Regions from separate parts of the Porphyrobacter sp. ULC335 genome, predicted to be linked through region 3. Evidence: predicted binding sites of a transcription regulator. Region 3 holds the regulator's gene; each other region holds the start of a gene.
What was found. The regulator LexA, encoded in region 3, represses DNA repair genes until DNA is damaged. The targets are predictions, from matches to a motif close to GTTCCNCNCTTGTTCT.
Positions count from the first base shown of each region.

Region 1 (10,338 bases), 710 kb from region 3:
GATCGTCCCACTCGTCTCCGTCATCCCGTAAGCTTGCAGGAACTTGGTGGTCGGCATGGTCCGCACCGCTTCCTTCAGCAATTCCAAGGGCATTGGCGCGGCGCCATACATCAGGTATTTGAGGTTGCTGAAATCGGTGGTGGCCGCACGCGGGTGCTGCACTACCATCTGGAGCGCGGCCGGCACGATGAACATATGCGTCGCGCCTGCTTCGATCGCTTCGAGCACACCGACCGGCGAAAACTCGGCCTGCACCAGCGAACGCACGCCGTTGGCAACGGCAATGTTCACCAGCCCCGTACCGCCAATATGCGCGCACGGCATGGCGACAAGCATGCAGTCATTCGCTTCGTAGAACTGGAAATCCAGCCCTGCTTCGTTCCCTGGATTGCGCAGGCCCAACAGGTTGGTGTTCGAAAGCATCGCCCCCTTGGGATTGCCGGTCGTGCCCGAGGTGTAGAGTTGCAGCACCGGGTCATGCGGGCCGGGCGGCGTGTAGTCCGCTGGCTCGAAGCCTGCCGCAGCCGTCCGCGCCGCTTCGGCCTCGATCACTTCGGGATTGGCGGGAACTTCGCCCGCAACGGCGTGCGCCGTGTCGATGAAGTCGGCGTCGGCAAACAGCAGCTTCGCTTCGGTGTCGGTGAGGATATAGGCGATCTCGCGCGGGGCGAGACGCCAGCCGATCGGCACCATCACCGCCCCCATCCGCGCCGCAGCAATATAGAGCAGGAAATAGGTATCGCGGTTCTTTCCAAGCCATGCGATCCGGTCACCTGCGGCAATCCCGCGGGATTGCATCAGCGCGATCAATTGGCGGGTAAGAACATCAGCCCCGGCATAGGTCGTAATCCGCCCGTCCTGATCGAAAGCCGGACCTTCGGGCCGCTCCCTCGCCCAGAAGTGCAGGATTTCATCGAAGGTCGAAAAGTCATGATAGGCGTTTCTCGCCATGGCGCTGCTCTCTCCCAAAAGCCGTGTGGAGAGAGGTTAAGCGCATTGCCCTGCGCCGGTCCAGCCGCGTTTTAGCGAAACCGCCCTTGCCTGCGCGCTGCGGGCTCACGGAGCAGAAGCCATATGCCAAGTCCCAAGGGTCCGGCCATAAGCGTGGCGAAAAGCACGGGCGCCTGAATAAACCGCGAGATGTTCTTCGCATCCCCATCGCGTGAGATCCACAGGCCGACGAACAGGTCGAAGGCGAGGTAATGCGTCCAGCCGATTGTCACCCCTGCGTCGCTGGCAAAGATCGCCCGCACACCCGCGATGGTCGAAAAGTCGGCTCCGCCGCCGCCCGGATTGGGGATGAGTCCGCTCACCACCCCGATCAGCCCGGCGGCGTAGACCAGGCACAACAGGCCCACGCCCAAGTATAACACCGCCGAAAGCAGCGCCGGCCAACGCGGCAGGAGGATCAGCGCGACCCACCCGACCAGTGCCAGCATATTCACCGCACTGAAAATGAATGCCCAGCTCATGCCGCATCTCCGGTCTCGCCAACGCGGCGCCATTCGCGTGCAGCGCGCCGCATCGCCTCGTTGTCGTGGGTGAAGCGCCCGCCTGCCCGGCGTAGCGCAAGGCCGAGCGCGGCCTCGGCCACCAGCCCTGCGTCGATCGAGCGATAGCGTTCCCACGAACCCGTCAGCAGCGGATCGATCAGCGGTGCGGCGATCAGCGCGGCGCGCTCTGCAAAGCGCAAATCGCCCTGACGCTCACCGCGCAGCAAGCCGGGGTGCAGGATGTCCAGGCGCTTGAAGCCGATCCGTGACAGCGCGTCCTCGGTCTCGCCCTTCACACGCATGTAGAAGCTTTTGGACCGGGCGTCGGCACCCGCAGCACTGACCATCACCATATTGGGAACACCGGCCCGCTTGGCGGCCTCTGCGGTGGCGAGCACCAGATCATGGTCTACCGCCCGGAACGCCGCTTCGTCGCGCCCTGCCTTCTTCCAGGTTGTGCCCAATGCGCAAATCAGCGCCCGCGGGCGCACCGCATCGAGCACATCGCCCCACTTGTCCGGTTCAGACACGAACATTTCCATCCGCGCAGCGGGCGGCAGCGGTGCCTCGCGCCGGGCAATGCCGAGGATGCGGACATCATCGCCCGCGCTGGCAATCTCGATCACCCGACGTCCCACGAGCCCGGTCGCCCCGACCAGCGCGATACGCACAGGTCCGCTCACCCGCGGCTCATACATTGATCAGCCCCGACGGCCGCTCGCCGTAGATCTGGCTTACTGACTGCATGGCAAACCGGTCGCTCATCCCAGCGATGAAATCAGCGATCACCCGCGCGCGGTGCGGTTCGCGATCGGGCAGGCGCGCCTGCCAGTCGGCGGGCATCAGGCGGGCGTCCTGCGCGTAGGCAGCGAACAGCCGAGCGACCACATCACGCGCACGCTCGGCTGCCGAGACCTGTTCGGCGTGGTAATAGAGGCGTTCGTACATGAAGGCCTTCAGCCGCCGCTCCTGCGCGGCCATCGCTGGCGAGAAGCCCGCGAGTTGCCGCCCTGCTTCACGCACATCACTGACCGAACGCAGGCCTTTAACCTGCGCCGAAGTGTGGTCGATCACGTCGTTCACCATCATCCCGATCTGGTCGCGTATCATTTCGCGCAGCAGACGCTCACGCGGGGCATGGGGAAAGCGTTTTTCGACCGTCCGCCACTGGTCTGCGAGGAAATCGAGCGTGAGAAGATCGTCAAGCTGGAGAAACCCCGCACGCAAGCCATCGTCGATGTCGTGGTTGTCGTAGGCGATGTCATCGGCCACCGCCGCCACCTGCGCCTCGAGCGATGGCCATGTGCCAAGCATCAACGGGAAAGCATGATCAAGTTCGGCCAGCGCCCAATTCGGCGCGGTGACCGGGCCATTGTGCTTGGCGAGGCCTTCGAGCAGATCCCATGTGAGGTTGAGGCCGTCATATTCCGGATAGGGGCACTCGATCCGCATCACCGTACGCAGCGCCTGCGCATTGTGATCAAAGCCGCCATGCCGATCCATCGCGTCTGAAAGTGCAGCCTCCCCCGCGTGGCCGAATGGGGGATGGCCCAGATCATGCGCGAGGCAAAGCGCCTCGGTCAGATCCTCATCGAGCGCGAGTGCGCGGGCGATCACCCGGCCGATCTGCGCAACTTCGAGACTGTGGGTGAGCCTGGTGCGATAATGATCGCCGTCAGGTGCAATGAACACCTGCGTTTTTGATTTCAGCCTCCGGAAACTCATCGAATGGACGATCCGGTCACGGTCACGCTGGAAGGCGCTACGCGGGCCGCGGCGTTCGCCCCCGGAGGCACCGCCGAACTCACGCGGCCCGTGGGCCTCAGGATCAGCAGCATAGATGGCGCGGTTCATCACGGTTCCGGCGATTAGGCGAGCAGGCCGCGCTTCTCAACCGGAACGGGTCGGGAACACCACATAATTCGGCAGGATAGCATCAGGATCGGCTGAGGAAATTATGGGGCCGCCCTCCGGTGATTGGGGGGGAGGAAGGCGGCCCCAAGGGCCTGTCGGTGCGACCCGAAGACCCGGATTATGCCTTTATCGTTTCCGTGACAAAATCCGCGGGCGAGATAGGTGCAAAGATCGTCTGTTGCACCCCGTGCAATGCTGCAATGCGGCAAGACGCCCGCCCGAGCGGACGAGAGGAGGGCTAATTCACGACTTCCTGCTCAAGAATCCAGTCCGCAGCGGCCTCGCAATGAATGCGTGTGCTGTCGAAGATCGGAAGAACGTTGGCATCAACGTCCACCACCAGATCAAGCTCGGTGCAGGCCAGCACCACTGCCTCGGCCCCTTCCTGAGCGGTGTTGGTGATAATTGTCTTCAGCGTCCGCTCCGCCTCACGCGTGACTTTGCCAACCATCAGCTCGTCATAGATGATCCGGTCGAGCATCTCGACATAGGCAAGGTTGGGCGGCAGCAGATCGATGCCATGGGCGACCAGACGCTTGCGGTAGAAACTTTCGGTCATGACATTGCGGGTGCCGAGCAGTGCGGCACTGGTCTTGCCGGCGCGCTTCATGGCGAGCCCGACATATTCCGCGATATGCAGGATCGGAATGTTCACCGATGCGGCGACATCGTCATGAAGACGGTGCATCGAATTGGCGCCGATGATCAGGCCTTCGGCCCCTGCCCCTTCAAGCCGCCGGGCGCTATCAATCAGAACGCTGGCCGCACGCTGCCAGTCACGCTCTTCCACCAAGGCATAAAGCTGGCAGAAATCGAGGCTTTCGATCAGCAGCGGGGCGCTCGCCATCGGTGCGGCGCGTTTCTGGACGATGCGGTTGATGCGATCATAATAGGTCGCGGTCGACACCCAGCTCATGCCGCCGATGATCCCGAGTTTACGCAAACGGGTGCCCCTTCGATTCAGTGTGCAAGTGCGAACAACTCTAAGGCGCAACCGCGCCGCGCGTCCAGAGATCAAGCTGCGCGGCGGCGACTTACTCGGATTTTGGCGGCGAGGCGTGCTGCACGAGCCACGGTTCCAGATCGGCAAGGGTCTGCGCTGCCGCCTCTTCGTGGGGCAGATGGCCGATTTTGGGGTAGGTCACCAGCCGGTTGTTGGGCAGCACATTGGCGAGCCATTGTCCGGCTTCGACCGGAATGATCCGGTCTTCCTCGCCCCACAGGATCAACGTCGGCGTTGCCACAGCGGCGATCTGTGCTTCGGACAGCGGGTCATAGGGATAGCCAAAGCGCTTCAGCGTCGCGCGGCGGTTGCCGGGATAGCGGAGCAGTTCCCAGTAGCGGTCGACAGCGGCCTCACTCGCCACAGATTTCACCGAAACCGATTGCTCAAGGCTCTGCGCAATCAGGCTGCGCGGGGTGATCTGTTCGACCAGCAAGTTGACCCCCGGCATCCGGGCGATGGTGAAGCCGATATTGCCGCTGTCATCGTCTTTCTTGTTGTCCAGCTTCAGCATCGGCCCGCCGCTGCCGTCGACCAGCACAAGGCCGGTTAGGCGTTCGGGGTGCGCCGCGGCAAAGGCGAGCGCGTGCTTGCCGCCCATCGAATTGCCGCCGAGGACGAACTGCTTCAGGTCAAGCGTGTCGGCCACCTCGAGAATATCGGCGACATAATTGTCGCGGCTGTAATCGTCCTTGGGATCAGGACCGGTGAGACCATGACCGACCTGGTCGAAACGGATCACGCGGTACTTCGTCTTGAGAGTCTGCACCCACTGCTCCCACGTGTGCAGATCGGCATTCGATCCGTGGAGCAGGATTATTGCAGGCGCATCCTTCGGCCCCTCGTCACGAAGGTGCACGGTCACCCCGTCACCGATCGTCACAAACTGCGATGGCGGCCCGCCATACTTGGCGCGCATTTCTCCAGCGTCCGTGTCCGGCGTGCGGAAGACGAGGAAAGCGATCACCAGCACCGCCAGAAGCGCAAGCAATCCGCGCCAGACCCATTTCATCATTTCATCTCCGCAATCCAGCGCCGCACCACCGCCACGCCGTCCTTGTCGATACTCGACTTACCGAGTTCGGGCATGGCGATACCGGGTTCGGCGCTGTTCATCCGGTAGAGCAGGATCGATTCGTCCGGGTGTCCGGCGACGATCGAGAAATCATATTCGCCCGCACCGCGCCCCGCCGCGACCGGGCGCTTGCCGATGCCGTAGGCTTGCGGATCATGCTGCTCCCAACGCAGATCAAGGCCGGAATTGGACGCGCCGCCCCCGGGCTGGTGGCAATGGGCGCAGTTCACATCGAGATAGGCGCGGGCGAAGGGCGCGGCGGGGCTGTTGGCGGTATAGCCCGCCCACACCGGCATCGTCGCGCCGCCCGGTGGCAGGTGGTCAAGATTGCCCGCCTTGAACATGTCTCCCATCCATTTGACCGAAAGATTACGGGCTTTCGGGCCGATGGGGATCACCTGGCCATCCTTGCCGTGGCAGGACTTGCACTGGTTCTTGTTCGGGATGGCATAGGAAATCGCTTCCCCCGCAGGCGTCGTAAGTTCGACCCGGCCGCCTGCCAGCGCCAGCGTCGCTTCGGTCTGCTCGGCATTCCACCGATAAGGCAGCGCCACCCAACCATCAGCGCGGTGAAGCAGCACGCGGGTCTCGATCAGGCGGCGCTCCTCGCCCTCACCGAAAGCGAAGGTCTTGATGATCGCCGCACCCACGGGGAACTTAAGCAAGCCCTCTCCGTCAGCGACCAGTTTCGTGCCTTCGGGCAAATAGATGAAGCGCAGCTTGTCTGCCCCGTCCGACCAAAGCGGGGTGTTGAGAGCATAGGGATACACCCGTGCCGCCGGATCAAGCCCGCGCCCGTCCTGAAAGAAGGCGTATTCGCTCAGGTTCTTGGGGAAGGCCGCGCTGGTGATCGCGGCGTCGTTGACCGGCGCGGGTTCGAGCACCGTCGCCTGTGCCAGCGCGCCGCCGAGCGTGGCGCAAGCGAGCGCGAGGAGGCCCGCACCGCGCCTCACTTCAGCCGCGCTTCCAGTTCCGCAGGCGCGCCTACCTCGGGGAATTCCCAGGACTCAAGCGGAGTCAGGGTCAGCGGACCGGGCCGGGCTTCAGCTAGGCTCTGGCCGGGCTTCGACAGGTTGAGCGTCCAGCCGGTCACCCCCTCGGCAATGCGCAGGCCATTGCCGTCCTCGACAATTCCGTCCCACAGCACCGGCGGCAGCGCGCCGCCGAAGGCTTCGAGCAGCGCCTCCTTGCCATCAAGCTGCGGATCATCCCCCCCCGCGCCCGAAGGCGTTGGGGCCGACGATCACGTTACGGGCGTAGGGATTGTAACGCGCATCATCGAAGGGCTGGGTATAGGCGATCACCATGACATGCGCCGTGGCGTTGCCCTCGAAGGCGTTCTCCTCGATCAGCACGCCATCATTGGCCATCACCAGCACGCCCGTGCCGCGCCGCACGGAGGCGACGATATTGCCCGGGGGCGCGAAATTGGGGGTGTCGTTATCCTTCACCACATTATGCCGCATGATCACATTGCCGCCCCCCATGACCGGCAGGCCGGGCAGGTCGAACACCAGCAGACCGCCGGTGTTATGGGTGGCGATATTCTCGGTCACCAGCGCGTTGCGGCTGTTCTCGATCTCGATCCCGGCGACGTTGTATTCGACGAGGTTGCCCCGCACCGTAATGTCGCGACTCTGGCCGACGTAGATGCCTGCGTCCGACGCGCCCACCACCTTCGAGCGGGTCACCAGCACGCCCGTGCTTTCGACCGGGTAGATGCCGTAGGCCCCGTTGGTCGGCTTGGGCCCGCCAGTCCATTCGACGCGGATCGAGTTGTAGACGATCATGTCCGCGCCCTTGGACTTGATCCCGTCACCCTTGGGGTTCTCGATCGCGAAGCCATGCAGGGTGACGTTATCGGACGTGACGAGCAACCCTTCGCCCGCACCCTGCTGGCCGGTGAAATCGAGGATGGTCTTGTCCATCCCCGCGCCGCGGACAGTAACGCCGTCAACATCGAGGCTGAGCCCGTCGGTGAGCGTGAACCGTCCTTCGCCCAGTTCCACCACATCACCGGGCACGGCAAGGATCAGTGCTTCCTGCAAGCGCTCGCCTGCGCCCTCGCCCGGTGCGACACGGTGGGTCTCTGCGGCGAGCGGCGCGGCAGTTGCGAGCAATGCGGCGGCTAGAGCCAGTCGGTTCATGATATTCTCCCTCTCCATGCGCAGTGTGACGCATGCGGGGGAGCAAAAGCAAGCGCCTCAAGCAGCGCAGCGGTAGGCGGGCAAAAACGTCAGCCGATGCCGATCGCGCACAGCCCCGCGGAGGTGGTTAGCACGGCGACCGCCTCGCCATCATCGACGCGGCGCAGGCGCTTGACGAGTTCGCCGAGGCCGTAGCCTTCCTCGGGCTCGCCCGCCTGCGGTGCCATGCCCTGTCGCAGCTTCCAAAGCTGAGGAACGGTCAGCCGGTCCACCATGCGTTCGGCCATGCATCCGGCGCGCTTTTCACCGATGCCGGATTGCGTAAGGGCGCTCTTCACCTGCCATTCGATCAGCGGGTTGGCGAGGCCGGTGAATACCGCCCCCGCCCCCAGCAGGATGATCAGCAGAAGGCAGATAATGAGCTTCTTCATCAGTCGAGCGACTTGACGATTTCCTCGACCATCTTCTTGGCGTCGGCCAGCAGCATGACGGTCTGGTTCATGTAGAAGACGTCGTTATCGACCCCGGCATAGCCGACGCCGCCCATCGAACGCTTGATGAAGAACACCTGCTTGGCCTTGTCGACATCGAACACCGGCATCCCATAGATGGGTGAGGACTTGTCGGTCTTGGCCGCGGGGTTCACCACGTCGTTGGCGCCGATGATAAAGGCAACGTCGCACTGCGCGAACTCGGAGTTGATGTCCTCCAGCTCGAAGACCTCATCGTAAGGCACCGATGCCTCGGCCAGCAGCACGTTCATGTGGCCCGGCATGCGCCCTGCGACGGGGTGGATGGCATACTTCACCTCCACGCCCTTTTCCTTGAGCTTGTCACCCATCTCGCGCAGCGCGTGCTGGGCCTGGGCCACCGCCATCCCGTAACCGGGGATGATGATGACCTTCTCGGCCTGTTCGAGCATATAGGCGGCGTCTTCCGCGCTGCCCTGCTTGTAGGGACGTTGTTCGCGCGCACCGCCGGCTCCGCCAGCTTCAGGCGCTGCGCCGAAGCCGCCTGCGATCACCGAGATGAAGCTGCGGTTCATCGCCCGGCACATGATGTAGCTGAGAATCGCGCCGGAGGAGCCGACCAGCGCCCCGGTGATGATCATCGCCGAATTGCCGAGCGTGAAGCCCATCGCCGCGGCGGCCCAGCCCGAGTAGCTGTTCAGCATCGAAACGACCACGGGCATGTCCGCCCCGCCGATCGGGATGATCAGCAGGAAGCCGATGATGAAGGCCAGCACCGCGACCGCAAGGATCATCCAGCCCTCACCCGCCCCGCCCTGCGGCGAGACAGTGTAAAGCCCGATCAGACCGAGGATCGCGGCGAGTGTGCCGAGGTTGATGACATGCCGCCCCGGCAGCATGATCGGCGAACCGCTCATCCGGCCCGAAAGCTTGAGGAAAGCGATGACCGAGCCCGAGAAAGTGATCGCGCCGATGGCAATGCCGAGGCCAAGTTCGATCCGGCTGACCGCAAGGATCTGCCCCGCCCCCTCCGCGCCCCCGAAAGATTGCGGATCGAGAATCCCAAATGATTGCGGGTCAAGCCACGCGCCAAGGCCGACCACCACGGCGGCCAGACCAACCAGCGAGTGAAAACCTGCGACGAGTTCGGGCATCGCAGTCATAGCGATGCGGCGGGCGGTTGTGACGCCGATTACTGCACCGATAGCGATCGCAGCTAGTATCTGCGCGATGGTCCAATAATCAACAACTCGTTCTACCGGTGCTGTAAAGTCATCAGCCGTTGTCGGAATTATGGCCATTGGCACATGCGTAACCAGCGTGGTCCCTACCGCCAGGATCATGCCAAAGATGCCGTAACGGTTGCCCGCCTGACTGGTCGCTGGGCTCGAAAGCCCCCGTAGCGCCAGAATGAAAAACACACCCGCAACGAGGTAAGCGAGCATCGCCCAGGCAGGCGTGCCGCCTTCGCCCGATGCGGCTGCGGAAAGCAGGGAGAAGTCCATCTCTTACTTCTCCTTCTTCTTGTACATTGCGAGCATGCGCTGCGTCACCGCAAACCCGCCGAAGATATTGATGCTCGCCAACACCACTCCGAAAAGACCGAGATATCGGGCAATCGGGCTAGCCGCCTCGGCCGAAGCGATCAGCGCACCGACGATGATCACCGAAGAGATCGCATTGGTCACCGCCATCAGCGGAGTGTGGAGCGCCGGGGTCACCGACCAGACGACGTAATAGCCCACGAAGCAGGCCAGTACGAAGATGCTGAGAATTGAAATGAAGTCCATGGATCGCCCCTATTTCCCCGGCGCAAGATATTCGGTGAGTAGCGTCACCAATCCCGGCACATCCGCGCCGCGGCTAACATTGAACGCAATCGGCGCACTGCCCGAAACGGTCAGCGTGAGTTCGGTATCAAGATCGAAGTGGCCCGCGCTTTCCAGCGTAAAGGTGGTGATCGCGCGATAGGGGATCGTCAGGAACCGCTTCTTCGATCCCGTCAGCCCCTGAATGTCGATCATCAGGATGCGGCGATCAGTGAAAAGGATCGAATCGCGCACCAGCTTGAAAGCGAAGCGCACCGCCTCTCCTTGCGCCAGCGCATAGGAGAGATCTGACGCGGCGTCCTCGACGTCCCAGACCGTGGCGTTGATCAGGCCCATCGGCTTAACCGAGCAGCCTCTCGTTGACCACTTTGCCGCCCTGCGTCAGCCGGATGGCGTTGCCGATTTCC
Region 1 covers NZ_CP078091.1:1,827,029-1,837,366, reverse strand. Annotated here, with positions in the region: gene KVF90_RS08725 (long-chain-fatty-acid--CoA ligase) at 1-951, opposite strand, end outside; gene KVF90_RS08720 (ABA4-like family protein) at 1,023-1,472, opposite strand; gene KVF90_RS08715 (NAD(P)H-binding protein) at 1,469-2,176, opposite strand; gene KVF90_RS08710 (deoxyguanosinetriphosphate triphosphohydrolase) at 2,184-3,347, opposite strand; gene KVF90_RS08705 (aspartate/glutamate racemase family protein) at 3,646-4,350, opposite strand; gene KVF90_RS08700 (alpha/beta hydrolase) at 4,442-5,425, opposite strand; gene KVF90_RS08695 (SO2930 family diheme c-type cytochrome) at 5,422-6,438, opposite strand; gene KVF90_RS17385 (hypothetical protein) at 6,435-6,632, opposite strand; gene KVF90_RS08690 (parallel beta-helix domain-containing protein) at 6,691-7,632, opposite strand; gene KVF90_RS08685 (hypothetical protein) at 7,722-8,063, opposite strand; gene KVF90_RS08680 (NAD(P)(+) transhydrogenase (Re/Si-specific) subunit beta) at 8,063-9,607, opposite strand; gene KVF90_RS08675 (proton-translocating transhydrogenase family protein) at 9,611-9,892, opposite strand; gene KVF90_RS08670 (PH domain-containing protein) at 9,902-10,267, opposite strand; gene KVF90_RS08665 (NAD(P) transhydrogenase subunit alpha) at 10,272-10,338, opposite strand, start outside.
Region 1: KVF90_RS08710 (deoxyguanosinetriphosphate triphosphohydrolase) is a predicted target of LexA. The motif match lies at 3,390-3,405, and genes of this name have one in related genera.

Region 2 (10,338 bases), 1.7 Mb from region 3:
CGGCGCGCTGCACGGACTTGGACCGCAGGTAATACAGCGACTTGATGCCGCGCTCCCACGCCTGATAGTGGAGCATCATCAGGTCCCACTTGTCGACATCGGCCGGGATGAACAGGTTCAGCGACTGGGCCTGATCGATGTAGGGCGTGCGGTCGGCCGCGAATTCGAGCAGCCAGCGCTGGTCGATCTCGAAGCTGGTCTTGAAGGTCGCCTTCTCTTCCACGGTGAGGAAGTCGAGGTGCTGCACCGAACCGCCCCGCTCGAGGATCGAGTTCCAGACATTGGTCGAGTTCTTCGACTTCTTGTCGAGCACCTTTTCCAGGTACGGGTTCTTGACGATGAAGCTGCCCGACAGGGTCTTGTGGGTGTAGATGTTGGCCGGGATCGGCTCGATACAGGCCGAGGTGCCGCCGCAGATGATGCTGATCGACGCGGTCGGCGCGATCGCCATCTTGCAGCTGAACCGCTCCATCGCGCCCATGTCGGCCGCGTCGGGGCAGGGCCCGCGTTCCTGCGCCAGCAGCATCGAAGCCTCGCACGCCTTGGCGTGGATGTGCTTGAACATCTGGAGGTTCAGCGCCTTGGCCATCGCGCTTTCGAAGGCGACGTTCTTCTGCTGGAGGTACGAGTGGAAGCCCATCACCCCGAGGCCGACCGAACGCTCGCGCGAGGCCGAGTACTTGGCGCGGGCCATCTCGTCCGGCGCGCGGTCGATATAGTCCTGCAGGACGTTGTCGAGGAAGCGCATCACGTCCTCGATGAACTGCTTGTCGCCCTTCCACTCTTCCCAGGTTTCGAGGTTGAGCGAGGACAGGCAGCACACCGCCGTGCGGTCATTGCCGAGGTGGTCAATGCCGGTCGGCAGGGTGATCTCCGAGCACAGGTTCGAGGTCGAAACCTTGAGGCCCAGATCGCGGTGATGCTTGGGCATCATGCGGTTCACGGTGTCGTTGAAGACGATATAGGGCTCACCGGTCGCGAGGCGGGTCTCGACCAGCTTCTGGAACAGCGAGCGCGCGTCGACCGTCTGCCGCACCGATCCATCGCGCGGGCTGCGCAGCTGGAACTCGGCGCCTTCACGCACTGCATGCATGAATTCGTCGGTGATCAGCACGCCGTGGTGCAGGTTCAGCGCCTTGCGGTTGAAATCGCCCGAGGGCTTCCGGATTTCGAGGAACTCCTCGATTTCCGGGTGGCTGATATCGAGATAGCAGGCCGCCGAACCACGCCGCAGCGAGCCCTGCGAAATCGCCAGCGTCAGCGAATCCATCACGCGCACGAAGGGAATGATCCCGCTGGTCTTGCCGTTCAGGCCCACCGGCTCGCCAATGCCGCGGACATTGCCCCAATAGGTGCCGATCCCGCCGCCCTTGGACGCCAGCCACACGTTTTCATTCCACGTGCCGACGATCCCTTCGAGGCTGTCCTCGACCGAGTTGAGGTAGCACGAGATCGGCAGGCCGCGATTGGTGCCGCCGTTCGACAGCACCGGCGTGGCCGGCATGAACCACAGGTTCGAGATGTAGCCATACAGGCGCTGGGCGTGATCCTGATCGTCGGCATAGGCATCGGCCACACGGGCGAAGAGATCCTGATAGGTCTCGCCGGGCAGCAGGTAACGGTCGGTCAGCGTGTCCTTGCCGAAATCGGTCAGGCGCGCATCGCGGCTGTTATCGGTGACAACGGTGAAGCGGCGGTCGTTGACCTTCTTGCTGTCCACTGCGGCAGCCTTGGCCACTTCGGCCATGGCGCCGGCCAGCGCTTCGCCCGCCTTGGCGGCGATCAGCACATCGGATCCGGCATCGGTCTTGTTCATTGTCACAGCCTTTTCGTTCTTGGAGGGCATTTCATCCCCCGCAGGCGCGGCGGCATTGGTGCCCGCATCCAGCTCGCCCGGAATCGCTTCATTGGTCACATCGGTGTTCACCGCATCATTGGGCACGTTGTCGCTCGCCTTGAAATCCATTGTCAGCCCCATTTGTCCCCCGAATCGGGCCCATGGCACAAGAGGCCATGTTCCGATTCTGTTCTATACAGTTTGGTCCACAGACTTGCCAACAGCTTGCCCCCTGTTTGGACGTGCTGGCAGGTCGATCAGTCCCATTCGCGGCGCGCCTTGGATCCCCGGGCCAGAGCGAATCTCCCTCCGCATGCCCTCTGCGGGGCGGCGGGAGATTTACCAAGGGTTGGGGGTCCGATTTGCGCCGAACCACTAGATGATGAATCACCTAGGGACTCACGTCAACGGGCGATTAAGCACCTAGTTACCATTCCGAGGGGCCGGAGAGCCCGCCAAAACCCCGCGACGCGTGGAGCAAGCTTGAGTCGCGCGGCCCGCAACCCCCAAACTGAATCTGTGAAGAAAAATATGGTGATTGAATCATTCGAATCCACCCGTGAATCTTTTGCACGGGCCGGGGTTCGAATGTTGCGTGGATAGCCGCTGCGCAATGCGCCTTTGGGGCATGCGCGCATCTGCCGGCCGTTGTTCGGGGCAACGGCTGCTGATCTGGCGCCAGCGCTACCGTCGCCCCATGCGAAGCACAGGGCGACGATCAGGCGGATGTCACATCCTGCCCAACCGAATCATTGCCGCGCGAATCTGAAACATCCCGCGCGCTTCGCGCTTGATCGCCGCGCGTCAGGCCATCGAGACATTTTCCAGGTGGAACTGGAACGGCGTCGCATCTGGACCAGCGCCGCCGCCGGTCATGACAATATCTGCCGAGGCAATGCCGAGCAGGCTGATTTCTGTGTTCACGCTCGAGACGATCGCCGAACTCATGTTCGCTCCCTCGTCAACCTCCGAGGCGACGCCGATCCAGATGGTTGGCGTGAATTGGAACACCGCCTTCATCCCCGGCGCAATCGAAGTCTTTTGCGCAAAGAGACTCCCCGACTTGTAGATATTGGCGCTGATGCTCCCCTTCATCAGACCATTGACCACCTCGATCTCATCGGGCGCGGAGCTCGCTCCGGTCAGGGCCAGATGGTCCCCGGATGCTGTATTCTGTGCCGTGAACTGCTGTCCGGGCTCGGCTTTCAATCTGGGCGAGAAGTTGCCCCAGCTATCGCCCATCGCAACTTGTGAATCGGTGGAATAGACGAAGGGATGGTTTTCTCCCTGACCGCAGAAGCGAATGACCTTCCATGCGACCGCGAATTCTTGCATATCCGTTGCGGTATTCTTCGCAAAAATCACGATTTCACTGTTGTTCGTGTCATTTGAATGATTAATGAAATTCAGCTTGATATTCATTTTCGCGCTCCCCTTTTTCGATCCATCATACCGTAATCAATCGAGAAAACAGGATTCAAGAAAAGCGGGATTCACGCAAGAAGAATTATTTCCGGATTCTTGGCCAAGTGATTTTGGCGATTGTCGAACGGGCGCTCGCGCTTGGCGCTTCAGCCCGCCTCCGCCTCCGCAATGGCCTGCGCGGTCTTGTAATCAGGCTTGCCGTTGTTGAGCCTGAGCGACTGGCCGGTCAGCACGTAGAGGCGCGGGATCTTGTAGCCTGCCAGCCCCGCGCGGGCGTGGGTGTCCAGCGCGGCCTCCAGCCCCTCTGACGCGCCCTCCGGCTGCACCACGGCCACCACCTTGCGGCCAAAGCGCGCATCGGGAAGGCTGACGACGCGCACGTCCTTCACAGCGGGATGATCCAGCAGCACCGCCTCGACCTCCTCGGGGAAGACCTTCTCGCCGCCGGTGTTGATGCACATATTGTCGCGGCCGATGAATTCGAGCGTGCCGTCCGCCGACCAGCGCGCGCGGTCGCCGGTCATCAGCCAGCGCTGGCCGCCGATCACGGGGAAGGTCTGCGCGTTCTTTTCGTCCTCGCCGAGATAGCCGAGCGGTAGCGGCCCGGTGCGCGCGACAATGCCGACGCCGTCGCTGCCGGGGCGGATTTCGTTGAAATGCTCGTCGAACAGCTTGGTCTCGCGCCCGGGCAAGGGCTGGAACTTGCCCCCGCCGCTCGATCCCGCCGCAGTGGTGATGACGATCCCGGTGCCCGAGCTTTCCGAGGAGCCGAGTGCGTCGATGATCATCAGCGAAGGGTGATGGGCGATAAGCCGCTGTTTGAGCACTGGCGATAACACTGCGCCTGACGAGGTGATGCTCCTGAGGCTCGCCAATGCCTCCGCCCCATCCCCGCGCGCATCCAGCCTGTCGGCGAGTGGCAGGGCAAAGGCATCGCCGACGATAAAGATACCGCGCGCGCCAATGCGCTTCACTTCATCCAGCGCCAGATCGGCGTCGAATTTCGGCCCCGGCAGCAGCGCCAGCGTGCCGCCTTTCAGGAGATGGATCACTGCGGTGAACTGCCCCGCGCCGTGCATCAGCGGGCTGAGCAGCAGCATCGGCGAATTGCTGGCGGGGTGATCGGGGCCGATGGCGGCGGCCTGCGCCACTTGCTCGTCGAGGCTGGAAACGATCAGCGGCGGCGTGCCCGGCGGGCGCTGCCACAGCCCGATATTGAACGCGCCCCAGGCCTGATCCATCGGCCACATCACCGCCTTGGGCATGCCCGTGGTGCCGCCGGTCGCGGTGAGGAACAGGGCTTGCGCGTCATCATGGATGGCGAACCCGGCGGGCAGCGCGCTTTCGCAGAGCGCATCCCACTCGGCGCTCCCCACATCCACCGTCAGCGCGCCTTCCGGCATCGCCTCGCGCGCGGCATCGGCAAAGTCGCTCTCGGTGAACAGCGCCTTCAACCCGAAGCGGCTGAAGATGTCCGCCAGCTCGCGGGCCTTGTAGTGGTAGTTCACGTTGACCGGCACCACGCCCGCTTTCACGCAGCCGAAATAGGCGAGCATGTAGTCGGGCGTGTTGCGCAGCATCTGCCCGGCAATGTCTCCGGGCTTCAGCCCCCGCGCGATCAGCCCCGCCGCGATCCGGTCGGTGATGGCGTCAAGCTCGCCCCAGCTGACCACCCGCGTGCCGTGCACCAGCGCGGGCCTGTCCGGCGGGACCGCCGCCGCCAGCGCCTTCACCACAACCCCGAAATTCGCGCCCGCAAATGCCATACTCAGCCACTCTCCCTGTCTCTTTCGCTAGCCCCCGCCGCCCGCGCTTTCCCCTAGGTAAATAATGAGGACATTCCGGAAAATTGCGGTAATCTCCCGAATCAGAAAACAAACAGAGGAGCAAGGGCGGTCAATGGCTACCAATGTTGTCGAACTGCGCACGCCGCAAGGCCGCGAGTCGCTCGATCTGCTGCTCGAACAGGTGACCATCACCTGTCCCGAGGACATCCACGATGCCGCCGTGGCGCTCGCCCGCATCGCGCAGGAACGCGGGATGCAGATCGCGGTCTGCGACGACATCTCCTCCAAGGAACCGATGGTCGATGCCGATGGCACGATCCTCAACGCCGATATCTTCCGCTGGCTGGATGACGGCGCGCGCTGGTGGGAGGATCATCGGCTCGCCCTGCATTCGCCGCTGCCGCGTGCCTGCCGCTATGAAAGCGAGCCCTTCTGGGCCAACCGCCACGGTTTCAACACCCGCTGGCGCAACTCCTACCTCGGCGAGATCGACCTTGCCGACTTCGAGAAGCGCGCGCTGTGCAAGGCGGCAATCGTGGTGCCGGTGCACCTGCCGTTCGGCCAGATTTCCGCGAGCAGCTTCATTTCGATGGACCGCGAGAAGGAAGACCTCTCGGCCGAGTTCGCCGAATATGGCGCGCTGTTCGCGATGGTCACGCGGTGCTTCGTGGCAGGCTACGTGCAGGCCAACCGCACCAAGCGGCGCATCCCGTCCGACTGCGTGCTCTCCAAGCGCGAGGTCGAGTGCCTGCGCTGGGCCGCGATCGGCAAGACCGACAAGGAGATCAGCATGATCCTCAACCGGTCACACGCCACGATCCGCTACCACATCCACCGCGCGGGCGAGAAGCTGGACAGCGTGAACCGCGCCCAGACGATCTTCAAGGCCGGGCAGCTGGGGTATCTGGGGGCGTCTGATTAGAGAACGCGCCTCCGCGCGTTCCTCCTCGGTGCGTTTCGATCCCTGCGGGATCGAGCACCTGCGGGCGTCCGGTCGGCCTTGCGGGCCTGCGGCCCGGATCAGTGCATCATTGCAAGGGAGAGCGGGCTCGGCGCCGCAGGCGTCGCAAGGGCGACCGCCCGCCCGCAGCGGGCGCAGCTTTGCTGCGCGTCTAGCGAGGACCGCGCGCCCGGAGGGGCGTGCGGAAATCAAAAACGGCGAAGCGGCTCCGTCCCATCCCAGCCCACGCCGGCAGCCTTGATCATCCCGAACAGGTCCGGCCCGTCCTTGGCCTGCTGGAGAATCTCCACCAGCGTCCCCGGCCCGCCCCCTGCATCGACATAGATCGCCTGACTGGTGCCAAACGTCCCTTCGATCATCACTTCGGCGCCGGACTCCTCGCAGACCCGCCGCGCCTCCGCGATATCGTCAACCAGAATGCACACGTGGTGGAGGCCATTACCCGTGGCCCCGTACTCGCCGGTATAGACCGAAGGGTGATTGTCGCGCGGGCGGATCAGCTCGATCTGCAAGTCGCCCCAATAGGCCAGCGCCAGATCGAACACCGCATCGGTCGGCTGCCCGCGGTATTTCATGCCATCGAGATGGATGCCCTCGATGATGTAGAACGGGCCGACGCCCATCGTTTCTGTCCAGTGCTTCACCGCCGCGTCGAAATCCTCCGGCACGTAGGCCAGCTGCATGATGTCGCCCAAGGCGGCGATTGACCCGGGTAAAGCCATGTTCCTCTCCAATCCGATAGGGTGACCCTCGGCGAGACTGTGTGATATTCCCCCCACGAGACACTGCACAAAGTGCGAGGACGAGAGGCGGGGACAAGCCCCCGAGAGGACCGGACAAGCCCAATGAACGAGATCAAAGATATCGCCCGCGCCGACCGCTGCCCGGGGATCAGCTATACCGACATGCTCAACGGCGATACCCGCCGCGCGCCCGATTACCTGTTCGAGGAAACCACCATCGAAATGGGCGACGATCCCTTGCCGGTCGCGCCCTATATCTCGGAAGAATTCGCCGCGCTGGAACGCGAGAAGCTGTGGCCCAACGTCTGGCTGTTCGCCGCGCGCGAGGACGAGCTGCCGGACGTGGGCGACACGGTCGTCTTCGACATTGCGGGCAAAAGCTTCCTGCTGATCCGCCAGAAGGATGGCGGCGTGAAGGCCTTCTACAACGCCTGCCTCCACCGCGGGCGCAAGCTGCGCACCGAAAGCGGCAATTCGGTGCAATTGCGCTGCCCGTTCCACGGCTTCACCTGGCGCAATGACGGGAGCCTCAAGGAAATCCCCTGCGCCTGGGACTTCAAGCATCTCGAAGGCAAGGAGATGAGCCTGCCCGAAGCCCGGATCGAGCTGTGGCAGGGCTTCGTCATGCTGACCGAGAACCACAGACTGCCCGATTTCAAGACGTGGCTCGGCCCGGCGGCCTCGCATTACGAGCGCTATGATTTCGGCAACCGCTACACCGGGATGTGGGTGCAGAAGAAAATCCCCGCCAACTGGAAGGCGACTGCCGAGGCCTTCATGGAAGCCTGGCATTCGATCACCACGCACCCGCAGCTGCTCGCCTTCCTCGGCGATGCCAACACGCGGTACGACCTGATCGGCGATCACTTCAACCGCGCGATCACGCCGTCGGGCGTGCTGAGCCCGCACGTGAAGGGCAAGAATTCGGACTACGTGCTGGAGAAGATGAACGAGTTCTCCGGCGGGGCCGATGCCAAGACCAACCGCCGCTTCAACGCCAGCGAGGAACCGGCGGAAGGCTATGATGCTGCCGATCCGCTCGGCGCGCGCAAGGTGCTGGCAGAGGCGGGGCGCAAGGGCTTTGCCGAGAACTACGGCTATGATTACTCGGACGCGGCCGACACCGAGATTCTCGACAACTTCACCTACAACATCTTCCCCAACTTCGCGCCGTGGATCGGCTTCCTGCCGACGCTGGTGTACCGCTGGCTGCCCGGCGACACGCCCGACTGGTGCATCATGGAAATCCGCCTGCTGTTCCCCACCCCCAAGGGTCAGGAACGTCCGCGCGCGGTGACGCCCACCTATATCCCCGATGACGAACCCTTCGCCTGGGCCAACGACATCATGGGCCCGCAGCTTGCCAATGTGTTCGATCAGGACATGGCCAACCTGCCTTACGTGCAGGAAGGCATGAAGAGCATGCGCGACGGGTTGATGGAACTGGGCCATTATCAGGACAGCCGGGTGCGGCATTTCCAGACCACGCTGATGAAATATGTGAACGGGGAGCTGCCTGCGGCTAAGTGACCGCCATGGGCTTCTCCTTCGAACTCACCGGGCGCACCGCGCTCATCACCGGCGCATCTTCCGGACTTGGCACCCGTTTCGGGCGAATTCTCGCTGCGAGCGGCGCGAATGTGGCGCTGGGCGCGCGGCGGGTCGACCGGCTGGAGGAACTGGCCGACCGCATCGGCGCGAAAGCCTGCCCCGTGCAAATGGACGTCGCGCGCGAGGCAGACATCATCGCCGGGTTCGACGCGGCGGAAGCGGCATTTGGCTCCCCGGTCGATACCGTGATCGCCAATGCGGGTGTCGATGGCGCAGGCATGGCGACCACCATCTCCGAAGAGGAGATCGAACACACCCTCGCCATCAACCTCAAAGGCGCGATCCTGACCGCACGTGAGGGCGCCAAGCGGATGATGGCGCATGGCGTCACAAAGGGCCGCATCGTGCTGATCGCCTCGATCACGGCGTTCGAGCCTTCTCCCGGCCTCGTCGCCTATGCGGCGTCCAAGGCGGGCGTGGTGCAGGCGGGCCGCACGCTGGGGCGCGAATGGGCGCGGGCCGGGATCAACGTCAACACCGTCTCCCCCGGCTATATCCGCACCGCGATCAACGACGAATGGTTCGATACCGAGCCCGGCAAGAAGCAGATCGCCCGCTTCCCCAAGCGCCGCCTGATGGACGAACAGGGGCTGGATGCGATGATCCTGTTCCTCTGCTCGGACGCCTCGGAGTTCGTGACGGGGACCGATTTCGTGCTCGACGACGGGCAGACATTGTAATGCGTTTTCGGTTCAAGCTGACGCGAACCGAAAAGCACGCTCAAGCGCCGCGCGGGCTTAGTCGCGCTATCCCTGCGGGAACCGCTCCCCATGCCTAATCGCCTCATCTCCCTCGCCGCCGGGATCATGCCCGAAGCCACACCGGCCCAGCTGATCGAAGCCGCCGCCGCAAGCGATTTCGACTTCGGCGGCATGTGGGCCGAGCGCGAGACGTGGACCCCCGCAACCACCCGCGCGATCCGGCAACAGGCGCGCGATGCGGGGGTTGAACTGCTCGATCTGGAAGTCGCGTGGATCATGCCCGGCGCGCCCGATCCGTGGCTTTGCGAGCTGGTCGACATCGCCGCAGAACTGGGCGCGCGGAACCTGCTCTGCGTCTCCAGCGATCCCGACATGGCCGCCACCACCGCCAAGTTTCAGGCGATGGTGGACCGCGCGAAGGGCACCGGAGTCAGGGTGAATCTCGAATTCGGCATCTTCACCGAGGTGAAGACGATCCACATGGCCCGCGCGGTCCTCGAAGGCGTGGAGGGCGAGGCCAAGGCGCTGCTGATCGATACGCTGCACTGGGCGCGATCGGGCGGGACGGCGGAGGATTTGGCGGCGATCCCGCGCGAGTGGCTGTCCTATTGCCAGCCCTGCGATGCGCCTGCCGACCCGCCCGACCTGACGGATTTCGACGCGATCATCGACGATGCGATCAACCGCCGGATGCCATTGGGCTATGGCGGCCTGCCGCTCGGCGCGATGGTCGACGCCCTGCCCGCACATCTGCCAATGGCCATTGAGGAACGCTCCGCGGCCCTGCGCGACGCCTTCCCCGACCTCAACGAACGCGCCCGCGCATGCGCCCGCACCAGCAGGGCGTGGCTCGACAGCCGCGCATGAGCATCCTCCCCGTCACGCTGGTGCAGATGGCGTTTCTCGTGCCGAACCTTGAAGAAGGCTGCGCCGCTCTCAATCGTGCCTATGGCTGGGGGCCGTTCCTCGGCGGGACCGAGGGGGTACTGGCCGATCACGTCTATCGCGGCCAGCCCGCCGACCCGATCCGCATCCGCGGCGTCTTCGTGCAGACCGGCACGATCAATGTCGAGGTGATCGAGGTCGTCTCGGAAGCACCCTCAGCCTTTCACGAGATGCTGCGCGCCGACGGCCAGCCCGTGCTCCACCACTGCGCGACCTTTGCCGCCGATTATGCGGGCACGCGCGACCATCTGGTGGCGGCCGGCTATCCGGTGGTCAGCGAGTTCGGCTTTGCGGGGCACCGGATCTGCTACGTCGATACGCGGCCGCT
Region 2 covers NZ_CP078091.1:817,819-828,156, reverse strand. Annotated here, with positions in the region: gene KVF90_RS04050 (ribonucleoside-diphosphate reductase subunit alpha) at 1-1,966, opposite strand, end outside; gene KVF90_RS04045 (hypothetical protein) at 2,642-3,259, opposite strand; gene KVF90_RS04040 (AMP-binding protein) at 3,409-5,028, opposite strand; gene KVF90_RS04035 (helix-turn-helix transcriptional regulator) at 5,162-5,971, shown strand; gene KVF90_RS04030 (VOC family protein) at 6,199-6,732, opposite strand; gene KVF90_RS04025 (aromatic ring-hydroxylating oxygenase subunit alpha) at 6,856-8,283, shown strand; gene KVF90_RS04020 (SDR family NAD(P)-dependent oxidoreductase) at 8,289-9,044, shown strand; gene KVF90_RS04015 (sugar phosphate isomerase/epimerase family protein) at 9,135-9,932, shown strand; gene KVF90_RS04010 (VOC family protein) at 9,929-10,338, shown strand, end outside.
Region 2: KVF90_RS04050 (ribonucleoside-diphosphate reductase subunit alpha) is a predicted target of LexA. The motif match lies at 2,016-2,031, and genes of this name have one in related genera.

Region 3 (10,338 bases):
AGCGCTCGCGGCCTCGGCCGGACACGGGGTGCTGTCGTGGCGCTTGCCCCCCGGGGTCGCCGTACTCGACAGCGGCGATGAATTGGTCGCGCCCGGCAAGCCCTGCGGCCCGCACCAGACCCCGGCGAGCAACGGTGTGATGCTGGCCGCGATGCTCTCCCCCTATGTCGGCTTCGTCGACCCCTTAGGCCCGGTGGCCGATGATCGCGCCGCGCTCGCCGCCGCCCTCAAGCGCGCCGAGGACAGCCACATCCTCATCACCTCCGGCGGGGCATCGGTGGGCGATCATGATCTCATCCAGCAGGCGCTCAAGGACTGGGGTGCGAAAATCGACTTCTGGCGGGTAGCGATCAAGCCGGGCAAGCCGCTGATGGTCGCGACGCGGGAGGATGCGTTGGGCAGGCAGGTGATCCTTGGCCTACCCGGCAATCCGGTGTCGAGCTTCGTCACCGCCTTCCTGTTTGCCCTGCCGCTGGTGCGCGCCAGCATGGGCGATCCTGACCCGCTCCCGCGCGCGGTCACGATGCTGGCGGGCGAAGACCTGCCCGCCATCGGCCCACGCCGCGAATTCCTGCGCGCAATGAGCGATGGAGAAAGCGTGCGACTGGCCGGATCGCAGGATTCCTCGGCGCTCTCCGCCCTTGCCGCCGCCGATTGCCTGATCGACCGGCCCGCCCACGCCCCGCCAGTCGCGGCGGGCGAGCCGGTGCGGGTGTTCCGCCTCCAAAATGGCTGAATTGCGAGGGTTTGGCGCGCGGCGCGCTTGACACCCTTTCGCGGGTTGCCTAATTGTTCCTTGTTCGTTCACCTTAATGGCGGAACGGGCGTGCATGCAAAGCACCTTGCCCTCATCCGGGCGGGTGCCTCTTGGAGCACATCTGGGACTGGCGCCGGGCCGATGGGCCGGGCGTGAATGCGACCAAGGGAGATTTATCCATGCTGACGGCCAAGCAGCACGAGTTGATCCGTTTCATCCAGCAAAGGCTGGAAGAAACCGGCATCTCGCCGAGTTTCGAGGAAATGAAGGAAGCGCTCGACCTCAAGAGCAAGTCGGGCGTGCACCGGCTGATTTCCGCGCTGGAAGAACGCGGGTTCCTGCGCCGCCTGCCCAACCGCGCGCGCGCGCTTGAAGTGATCCGCCAGCCCGGCGACACGACCCCTGCGCGCAGCAATGCTGCGGGCGGCAATGTGGTGCCGATGGTTCCGCCTGCTCCGCGTGTGGCCGAATCCGTTGCCGCGAATGATGTGATCGAACTGCCCTTGCACGGGCGGATCGCGGCGGGTGCGCCGATCGAGGCGCTGGAAGGCCAGTCGACCCTGCCGGTTCCGGCCGCGTTGCTCGGCCCGGGCGAGCATTATGCGCTCGAAGTGTCGGGCGACTCGATGGTCGAAGCGGGTATCTTCGATGGCGATTTCGCGCTGGTGCGGCGGACCAACACCGCGCGCGATGGCGAGATCGTGGTCGCGCTGGTGCGCGGCGAGGAAGCGACGCTGAAGTATCTGCGCAAGGAAGGCGGCCAGATCCGGCTCGATCCGGCCAACGCGGCCTATGATCCGCAGTTCTATCGCCCCGACGAGGTCGAGGTGCAGGGCAAGCTGGCTGGCCTGCTGCGCCGCTATCACTGAGGCAATCGGGGCCGGAGGGCGTAGCGCGCGGGGGCGGTAATGCTCGCTTTGGCGTGAAACATCGCTCTCCGGCCTGATTGCTGTTCTATTTCAGACTGTTGGCTTAATGCTGGTGCCGATCCAGCCCCGATTTCAGGGGTTCCAGACCCCGGTTAGACCCCCTTCAGACCCCTTCTAGCCCGGCTTAGACCCCCCTAAGCGCCGGTTTGGCCCGATGGGTGTGTCACTCCTTCACACCGCACCACCAGCCATGCGAGCCCTGACCCTCGGCAACGGTGGTAATCCGCTCGCTGGCAAGATTGATCGACAAGCCTCCGGACCGTTCGAGGAAGCGTCGGTCGGCCTTGAGCCAGCGCGGGCGGCAGGAACGGGGAAGAAACCGCTCCGAAACAACGATGTCGGCGTCGGCACAGGCGGCGGCCAGGGAGCGCTCCTCGACCTGGTCACGCCCACGGCCCAGCAGCAGCACCCAGTCCCGCCCGCCCCGCTGGAGGGTGAGGGTGCAAAAGGCCGAAGAACACCGCGCCCCCTTCCATTCGGCGAGCGGCACCGGCTCTGCCGCAACGCCCGCAAGCTCCATCAAATTGTCGCGGGTGTAGGACGAACGCCCGTCACGCAGGGACAAAAGCCGCGGATTTCCGTCAGGCCCCGTCATCGTGATGCCGACCTGTTGCCCGTCGCCCGCCACCAGCAGATCAGGCACCGGTGTCGCCGCCGCCAGCAGGCCCGCCACCGCCACCGGGAGAAATCCGGCAAGCCGCACCCGCCCCTTCCACAGCGCCAGCCACAAGCCACCGCACGCGAACAGAGCGACTGCCAAGGTGCTGATTTGCGGCATCATTCGCACCGCCCCCGCCTGCCTGGCCGTGACATGCGCGATCCATAACAGCAGCGCCAGCGACTGTTCTACCAGCCACCAGAACGGCGCCCCCGCTCCCACAAGATCGGCCACCAGCGCCAGCGCGATCATCGGCATCGCAACAAACGTCACCAACGGGATCGCCACCACATTGGCGAAGGCGCCATACATCCCCGCACGGTGGAAGTGGAACAGCACGATCGGCATCAGCGCCAGTTCGATCACCACACCTGTCGCAAACAGCATGACCACCCGCCGCCCGGTGCGAGCCCACCACGGCTCCTCGCGCGGGGCGAGGAAGGCTTGCACCGGCGCGCTGTTGGCGAGAGCGATGATCGCCAGCACGGCGGCGAAACTCATCTGGAAGCTCGGGCCGACCGCGCTTTCGGGCCAGAGCAACAGCACGAAGCCCGCCGCCACCGCCACCATCCTGAGCGAGAGCGCATCGCGCCCCAAGGCCAGCGCGCCGAGCACCAGTAGGGCGGCAACACAGCTGCGGATCGTCGGAACCTCGGCGCCAGTCAGCAGCGTATAGCCCACTCCCGCCAGCGCCCCCGCCCCCGCAGCGACCACCGGCAAACGCACCCGCAACGCCAGAGCAGGCCACAGCGCCAGCAAGCGCAGCACGGCGAAATAGGCCGCAGCGATCACCGCGCTGACGTGCAAGCCGCTGATCGAGAGAAGGTGTGTCAGCCCCGAATCCCGCATCGCCGCCTCGTCGCTCTCGGCAATCCCTCCGCGATCCCCGCTGGCAAAAGCCGCAGCGATTGCTCCCGGAGAGCCCTCGACCTGTGACCGGACATGCTCGGCCAGCGAGCGTTGCAAACTGGCGAGACCGCGGCTTTCCGGCGCGGGGCTGGCCACCGTCAGCGTGCCGACCATCGTGCCGGTCGCGGCAAGCCCCTGAAACCACGCCGCGCGCGCGAAGTCGTAACTACCGGGCAACATCGGGCTGGCTGGCGGCATCAAGCGTGCCCGCAGCCGCACGATGGTACCCTCTGCAAGGCCTGCAGGCACTCCGCCCTCGCCCAGCGCTGCCGTGGGAACATTGACCCTGACCTTGCGCGCCGTGCCAGTCTCTGCGTCACGTACCGCCAGCGTCAGCCTTATCCGCTCGTCGGCGGGCTGGTCCTCGCGTTCGAGCACCCGCCCTTCGAGCAGCGTCACCGCCGGACGTGCGATTGGCTCGGCTCCAACGATCGCAGAGCGCGCCCAGACCACGCCCACCCCCAGCGCGAACACCAATCCGCAGGCGACGACGGCAAGCCGCAGATTGGCGCGCCGCTCGTCCGCCGCGCTGCCGGGCGGCCAAACCGCCAGCGCCCCCAGCGCCGCACCTACCCCGCCAACGATGGCTGCGCACCATTGCCACAGTTCGGGGAGCGCGAACCACGCCGTGATCCCGAGGGCGAACACAACCGCCAGCCACGGTGCGCGGTCGAAACCGGCCTCTCCCAGAAAGCGCTCCGCAGCGTCGAGCCAGCGCCCGCCACCGCCTGCGGTGCTGGACAAGACTCGCGGGGTTTGCCAAGGGCGCGGCGGCGGGTCTCCGGCGGCTTCGTGGCCGCCCGGATCCTCCCCCATCGGAATGATCGGTACATCGCGCATCGGCTTGCCCCCGGACCGGCTCGTCCCCAACGCAAGCCGCGAACCAAGCCGCTCAAAGTGAACAGGAAGTCAAAGCTCATGGCAAGCGAAAGCAGCAGCACAGCCGCAGCGCCGACCGCAGAAGTGGTGACCCGCTTCGCCCCCTCGCCGACCGGCTTTCTGCATATCGGCGGCGCGCGCACCGCGCTGTTCAACTGGCTCTACGCCCGCCACCACGGGGGGCGCACCCTGCTGCGCATCGAGGATACCGACCGCAAGCGCTCCACGCAGGAGGCGATTGACGCGATTATCGAAGGCCTCGACTGGATGGGGCTCGATTATGACGCGCCCCCGCTGTTCCAGTCCGACCGCGCAGAGCGCCATGCCGAAGTGGCGTTGCAGCTGCTGAAGGCGGGACAGGCCTACAAGTGCTTTGCCACCACCGAAGAACTCGAAGCCATGCGCGAGGAGCAGCGCGCCAACAAAAAGCCGCTGCGTTACGACGGGCGCTGGCGCGACCGCGATCCCGCCGAAGCGCCCGAGGGCGCGCCCTTCACCATCCGCCTCAAGACGCCGGAAACGGGCGAAACCACCATCCATGACCAGGTCCAGGGCGCGGTGACGGTGAAGAACGAGGAACTGGACGATTACATCATCCTGCGGGCGGACGGCACGCCGACCTATATGCTCGCGGTGGTGGTGGACGATCACGACATGGGCGTGACCCACGTGATCCGCGGCGACGACCACCTCAACAACGCCTTCCGCCAGCTGCCGATCATCCGCGCGATGAACGCTATCGAAGGCAACTGGCCGGATCCGGTCTATGCCCACATCCCGCTGATCCACGGATCGGACGGGGCGAAGCTGTCCAAGCGCCACGGCGCGCTGGGCGTAGAGGCCTACCGCGACGAATTCGGCATCCTGCCCGAAGCGCTGTTCAATTACCTGCTGCGTCTGGGCTGGGGCCACGGCGACCGCGAGGAAATCACCCGCGCCGAAGCGGTCGAACTGTTCGATCTTGCGGGAGTCGGCAAAAGCCCCTCGCGCTTCGACATGAAGAAGCTCGAAAACCTGAACGGACATTATCTGCGCGAGGCCGATGATGCGCGCCTTGCCGCGCTGATCGCCGCACGGATCGGCGAAACGGCCGATGTCGAGCTGCTTACGCAGGCCATGCCCGTGCTCAAGGTTCGCGCGAAGAACCTGGGCGAAGTGGCTGAGGGCGCAGCCTTCCTCTTCGCCAAACGACCGCTGACCATGACCGAGAAGGCGGCGCAGCTCCTCGAAGGCGATGCACGTTCGATTCTACGCAAGATTGAACAGCGCCTCAGGGCTGAAAACGACTGGACAAGCGAAGCGCTCGAAGCCACTACGAAGGCGCTTGCAGAGGAGCAGGGATTGGGTCTCGGCAAGCTGGCGCAGCCGATGCGCGCGGCGCTGACCGGGACGACCACATCACCCGGTATTTTCGACGTTCTGGTCCTGCTCGGACGAGACGAGGCACTCGCCCGGCTCGATGCGCAGGCCGCCTGAAACGGTGTGAACCGATTTTGGGCAAACCGGCCGGGGGGCCGGAATTGGGATTTTTGGACAGGAGACAGATCTTGGCAGACAAGACGGTGAAACTCGAAGTCGGAGGCAAGACCTTCGATTATTCCGTGCTCGAAGGCAGCACCGGCCCCGATGTCATCGACATCCGCAAGCTTTATGCGCAGACAGGCGCCTTCACTTTCGACCCCGGTTTCACCTCGACCGCAGCTTGCGAAAGCGCGCTGACCTATATCGACGGTGACGAAGGTGTGCTGCTGCACCGCGGTTATCCGATCGGTCAGTTGGCCGAGGATTCCAGCTTCATGGAAGTCAGCTACCTGCTCCTCAATGGCGAACTGCCGAGCAAGGAAGAGCTGGACGACTTCACCTACACCATCACCCGTCACACCATGCTGCACGAGCAGCTGATGACATTCTACCGCGGCTTCCGGCGTGACGCGCACCCGATGGCGATCATGTGCGGCGTGGTCGGCGCGCTGTCGGCGTTCTACCACGACAGCACCGACATTTCCGATCCCACGCACCGCACGATCAGTTCGCACCGGCTGATCGCCAAGATGCCGACGATCGCGGCGATGGCTTACAAGTATTCGGTGGGCCAGCCCTTCGTCTATCCGGACAACTCGCTGAGCTACACCGGCAACTTCCTGCGCATGACCTTCGGCGTGCCGGCAGAACCCTACATCGTGAACCCGGTTGTGGAGCGTGCGCTGGACCGGATCTTCATCCTTCACGCCGATCACGAACAGAACGCCTCGACCTCGACCGTGCGTCTCGCAGGGTCTTCGGGCGCGAACCCGTTTGCCTGCATCGCGGCGGGCATCGCCTGCCTGTGGGGCCCGGCGCATGGCGGCGCCAACGAAGCGGCGCTCAACATGCTCAAGGAAATCGGCACGCCGGACCGCATCCCGCACTATATCGAGCGCGCCAAGGACAAGAACGATCCGTTCCGCCTGATGGGCTTCGGTCACCGCGTCTACAAGAACTACGATCCGCGCGCGACGGTGATGCAGAAGACCGTGCGCGAAGTGTTCGATGCACTCAAGGTCACCGATCCGCTGTTCGAAACCGCCCTGCGGCTCGAAGAAATCGCGCTGAACGATCCCTACTTCATCGAAAAGAAGCTGTTCCCCAACGTCGACTTCTACTCGGGGATCATCCTTTCGGCGATCGGCTTCCCGACCACGATGTTCACGGCGCTCTTCGCGCTGGCCCGCACCGTCGGCTGGGTGGCGCAGTGGAACGAAATGATCAGCGATCCCGGCCAGAAGATCGGGCGTCCGCGCCAGCTCTACACCGGGCCGACAGAGCGCGATTACGTGCCACTCGGCAAGCGCTGATCGTTGCGCGGGCGCGGTCTTTCGCTTGTGGCCGGTTTCTCAAGAGAAACCGGATGGCTGCGCCAGCTCTACACCGGGCCGACAGAGCGCGACTACGTGCAGCTCGGCAAGCGCTGAGAAGCTAACCGACCATGTTGATGCTCAGGGTGACAGGAATATTTCTTGTCGTCCTGGGCATCATCTGGACATTGCAGGGTCTCGGCGTTCTGACGTGGCCCACGGGCAGCTTCATGCTTGGTGAACGGGACTGGGCGGTGCGCGGAATTGGCACCGCTGCTGCTGGAGCAGTGCTGCTGGGGCTTCTGGAATGGCGTCGCCGCCACTGATACGCGGCGTCAGGAACGCTCGCGCCTTCAGGCGGCAGGCAGTTCAAGCCGGAACTGCGCCCCGCCGCCCGGTGCAGCCTCGACGGTCAGGGTTCCCTCCATCGCCTCAGCGAGACAGCGCGAGATATAGAGGCCGAGGCCCGACCCCTTGTCCTTGCCGCCGTCGCTGTCGCGGCCAAGCCGTTCGAACTTTTCGAAAATCCGCTCCGCCTGTTCGGGTGTCACGCCGGGGCCTTCGTCGGCTACCGTCACGGCAACCCGGCCCTCGCCAGAGGACTGCGCATTGATCGTCACCGTGCTCGCCGCCGGGGCATAGGCAATCGCATTGCCGATGAGGTTGATCAGGATCTGGAGCACCCGCCGGAATTCGGCCGTGGCGACTGCTTCCCCCTGCTCTCCCTCAACCACCAGCACCGTGTCGCGGTTCTGCGCACGCACGCCGAGGATGCCCGCTGCCCTCACCGCTGCATCGGTAAGGTCGACCGGTTCGCGCGCGGTGGCAAAGCCGGGGGTTTCGACCACTTCAAGATCAGCCAGATCATCCAGCATCGCGGCGAGGTGCTGCCCTGCGCTGGCGATGGTGCCGGCATATTCGCTGTATTCATCGCGCAATGGGCCGGCGAGGCGGGCGCGCATGGTCTCTGCATTGGCGATGATACGGGCAACCGGCTGCCGCAGCACGGGTGTCAGCGCGGTTCCGACCAGGCGGGTGGGCGAGGTATCGGGTGTACCCGCGTCATCGGTGGCGGAGAGCGCTTCCTCGGTCAGTGGCTCCTCGGCGATCAGCAACAGCTCGAAGCCTTGTGGATTGTGCGGGTCCGTCCCCAGCGGGATCAGCCGCGCCCGCCAGTTCCGCGCGGAACCGGCAAAGCGGCAGGCCGCCCCGTCGAGCAGCCGCCAATGCAGCGGCTGGTGATGGGTGATCCCCGTAAGATCGACCAACTCGCTCCACACCGTGCCGGGCGCGGCCAGCGCCGCCGCCTGTAGCCCGGCAGCATCCCCGGTGCGGGCGCTCAGCACCTGGATCTGCTGGCGGGCGTCAAGCCGCGCGGCAACCTCGGCCGTGGCGCGGTCGATGGCATCGAGCCGCTCGGCGAATTCGCGGGGATTGGGCGGAGCAAGCGCGCTGCGCTGCCAGTTTTCGACCAGCACCTCGCAGCCGCCGCCGTGATCTTCGGCAAGCGGATGGATGCGGGCAAAGCCGGAAACCTCCGCATCGCCATCGAAAGCGGAAAAATTGCGAGCAATCCTGAGACCCATGCGCCGCGCCTGCTGCACCAGCGCGAGAAGTTCCGGGATAGCAAGCATGCCGGGCAGATCGCCGCCGCACCGCTCCTGCAATTCGGCAAGCGCCGCGTCTGCACTCAGCAGCCGGTCACGCGCATCGGTAAGCCCGTAGGCGCCGAGCAGGCTGTCGTTGCGATCCATGATGTCTGTCACACTGGCCCGCCCGCGGCGAGCAGCGCAGCAGCACGCTCGGGCGAAAGCGCAGCAATCGCGCGGGGATGCAGCCCGGCAGGATCGACCAGCAACAGCTGCCGCTCGATCGCGGAGGGCGAAAGCCCGGCGACGCGCAGCATCAAGGCAAGGCGCGTCCCCTGTGCTTCGTGACAGGCCAGCACCGCCTCGCCGCGCGAACTGCGGACCTGCGCGGCAAGCGCGCTCGCGAAAAGAGCGATACCTGCATGGTCGAGGCCAAGCGCGGCAACTGCGCCGCGCCGCATTGCCGCGACCAGTCTTGCAAGCAGTCCGAGCCGCGAGGTGCCCTCGTCATAGGCGGTTTGCAGCCGCACCAGCCCCGAGCCATCTGCAACCCCGCCCTGCACCTGCGCGACTGCGGTATGGAATAGCTCTGCCGGCAGCTCGCCAATTGGCAGCTCCATCCGGCGCTGGCTCTGCATGAAGCGCGACTGGGCGGCGAGTGTGCTCATCGCCAGACCGGCAATGGCGGGATCTTCCGAGGCAATCAGTTCCTGAAGCAGCGGGCTCAGCACCGGATCAATGGCACTCTGCTGGTGCAGGCGTTCGGCAATCAGTCCCTCGGCGGCGAGCGCATGGCAGAAGGCGAGCAGCGCCTCATCTGCCATCAGTGCCTCGGCGAGGCGTTCCGGTGCGGCAAGATCGGCGCCGGACAGGCGGGTGGCCGGATCGCGCCCTTCGCTTGCCGCACAGACTTGCGAGGCCAGATCGAAAATCATCCCCCGAACGCGGGCGAGGATCGCGTCGCTGACAAGGCCCCGCGCCTCGGAACCGAGCAAGTGACGCAGAACCGGGACGACCGAACCCAGCGCGCGGGCTTCGCGCGCGAGTTCATCCCGCAGGATCGCCTCGACTGCATGGTCGGCGGCAAGGTCCATTGTCTCTTCGCCCATCGTACCACGGGTGTAGACCCCGCATAGTTAAAGACGGGTTAGATTATTCAGGGCCCCGGCGCAGCAGCAAAGCTGCCAGTAGCCCCAAGGCGAGACAGCCCAGAGTTTCGGGGAGCAGATTGAACGTCGCAGCAATCGCAAAAGTTAACAAAAGCGCAGCCCTGTCTCGTGCCATCGCCGCTAGCGCCGGGCGATCGCCGCGCTCGGCAAGCTTCGCCAGTCCGATCACCACCGGTCCAAGCACAGCGAGGGGCTGCCATTCGGGCCAGGGCGAAAGCGTGAACCAGAGCGTCAGCGCGGCAAAGGCATCAACCACGCCGCCTAGAACCGCGCTTGAATCCTTCGCCCTATCCTCGCGCCGCAAACGGGTGCCGATCGCGGAAAAGGTGGAAGAAACTCTCGCAGCAAAGGCCCCGAGGCCTGCCAATGCCAGCCCCGCGGCCGGGAAGCCGAAAGCGGCCGCCATCACCGATACAAGCAGCAGCACCAACGCCGCTCCGCCCGCGATCAACCCGCCTTGCGATAGGCCGCGTGGGACAAGGCCGCGCACCAGCGCAGATGCCAGCGCCACAGTGGGCGCGCGCCAATCAGCCGGAGGGGCCGCGCGAGCGATCAGCCCCGTTTCGTGCCGCCCGACGGCCGCCGGGCTGTCCGCCAGCAGCCAGCTCTCAGGC
Region 3 covers NZ_CP078091.1:2,539,253-2,549,590, forward strand. Annotated here, with positions in the region: gene KVF90_RS12120 (molybdopterin molybdotransferase MoeA) at 1-736, shown strand, start outside; gene lexA (transcriptional repressor LexA) at 937-1,626, shown strand; gene KVF90_RS12130 (ComEC/Rec2 family competence protein) at 1,850-4,093, opposite strand; gene gltX (glutamate--tRNA ligase) at 4,172-5,608, shown strand; gene KVF90_RS12140 (citrate synthase) at 5,680-6,966, shown strand; gene KVF90_RS12145 (hypothetical protein) at 7,098-7,292, shown strand; gene KVF90_RS12150 (sensor histidine kinase) at 7,320-8,720, opposite strand; gene KVF90_RS12155 (hypothetical protein) at 8,729-9,649, opposite strand; gene KVF90_RS12160 (hypothetical protein) at 9,708-10,338, opposite strand, start outside.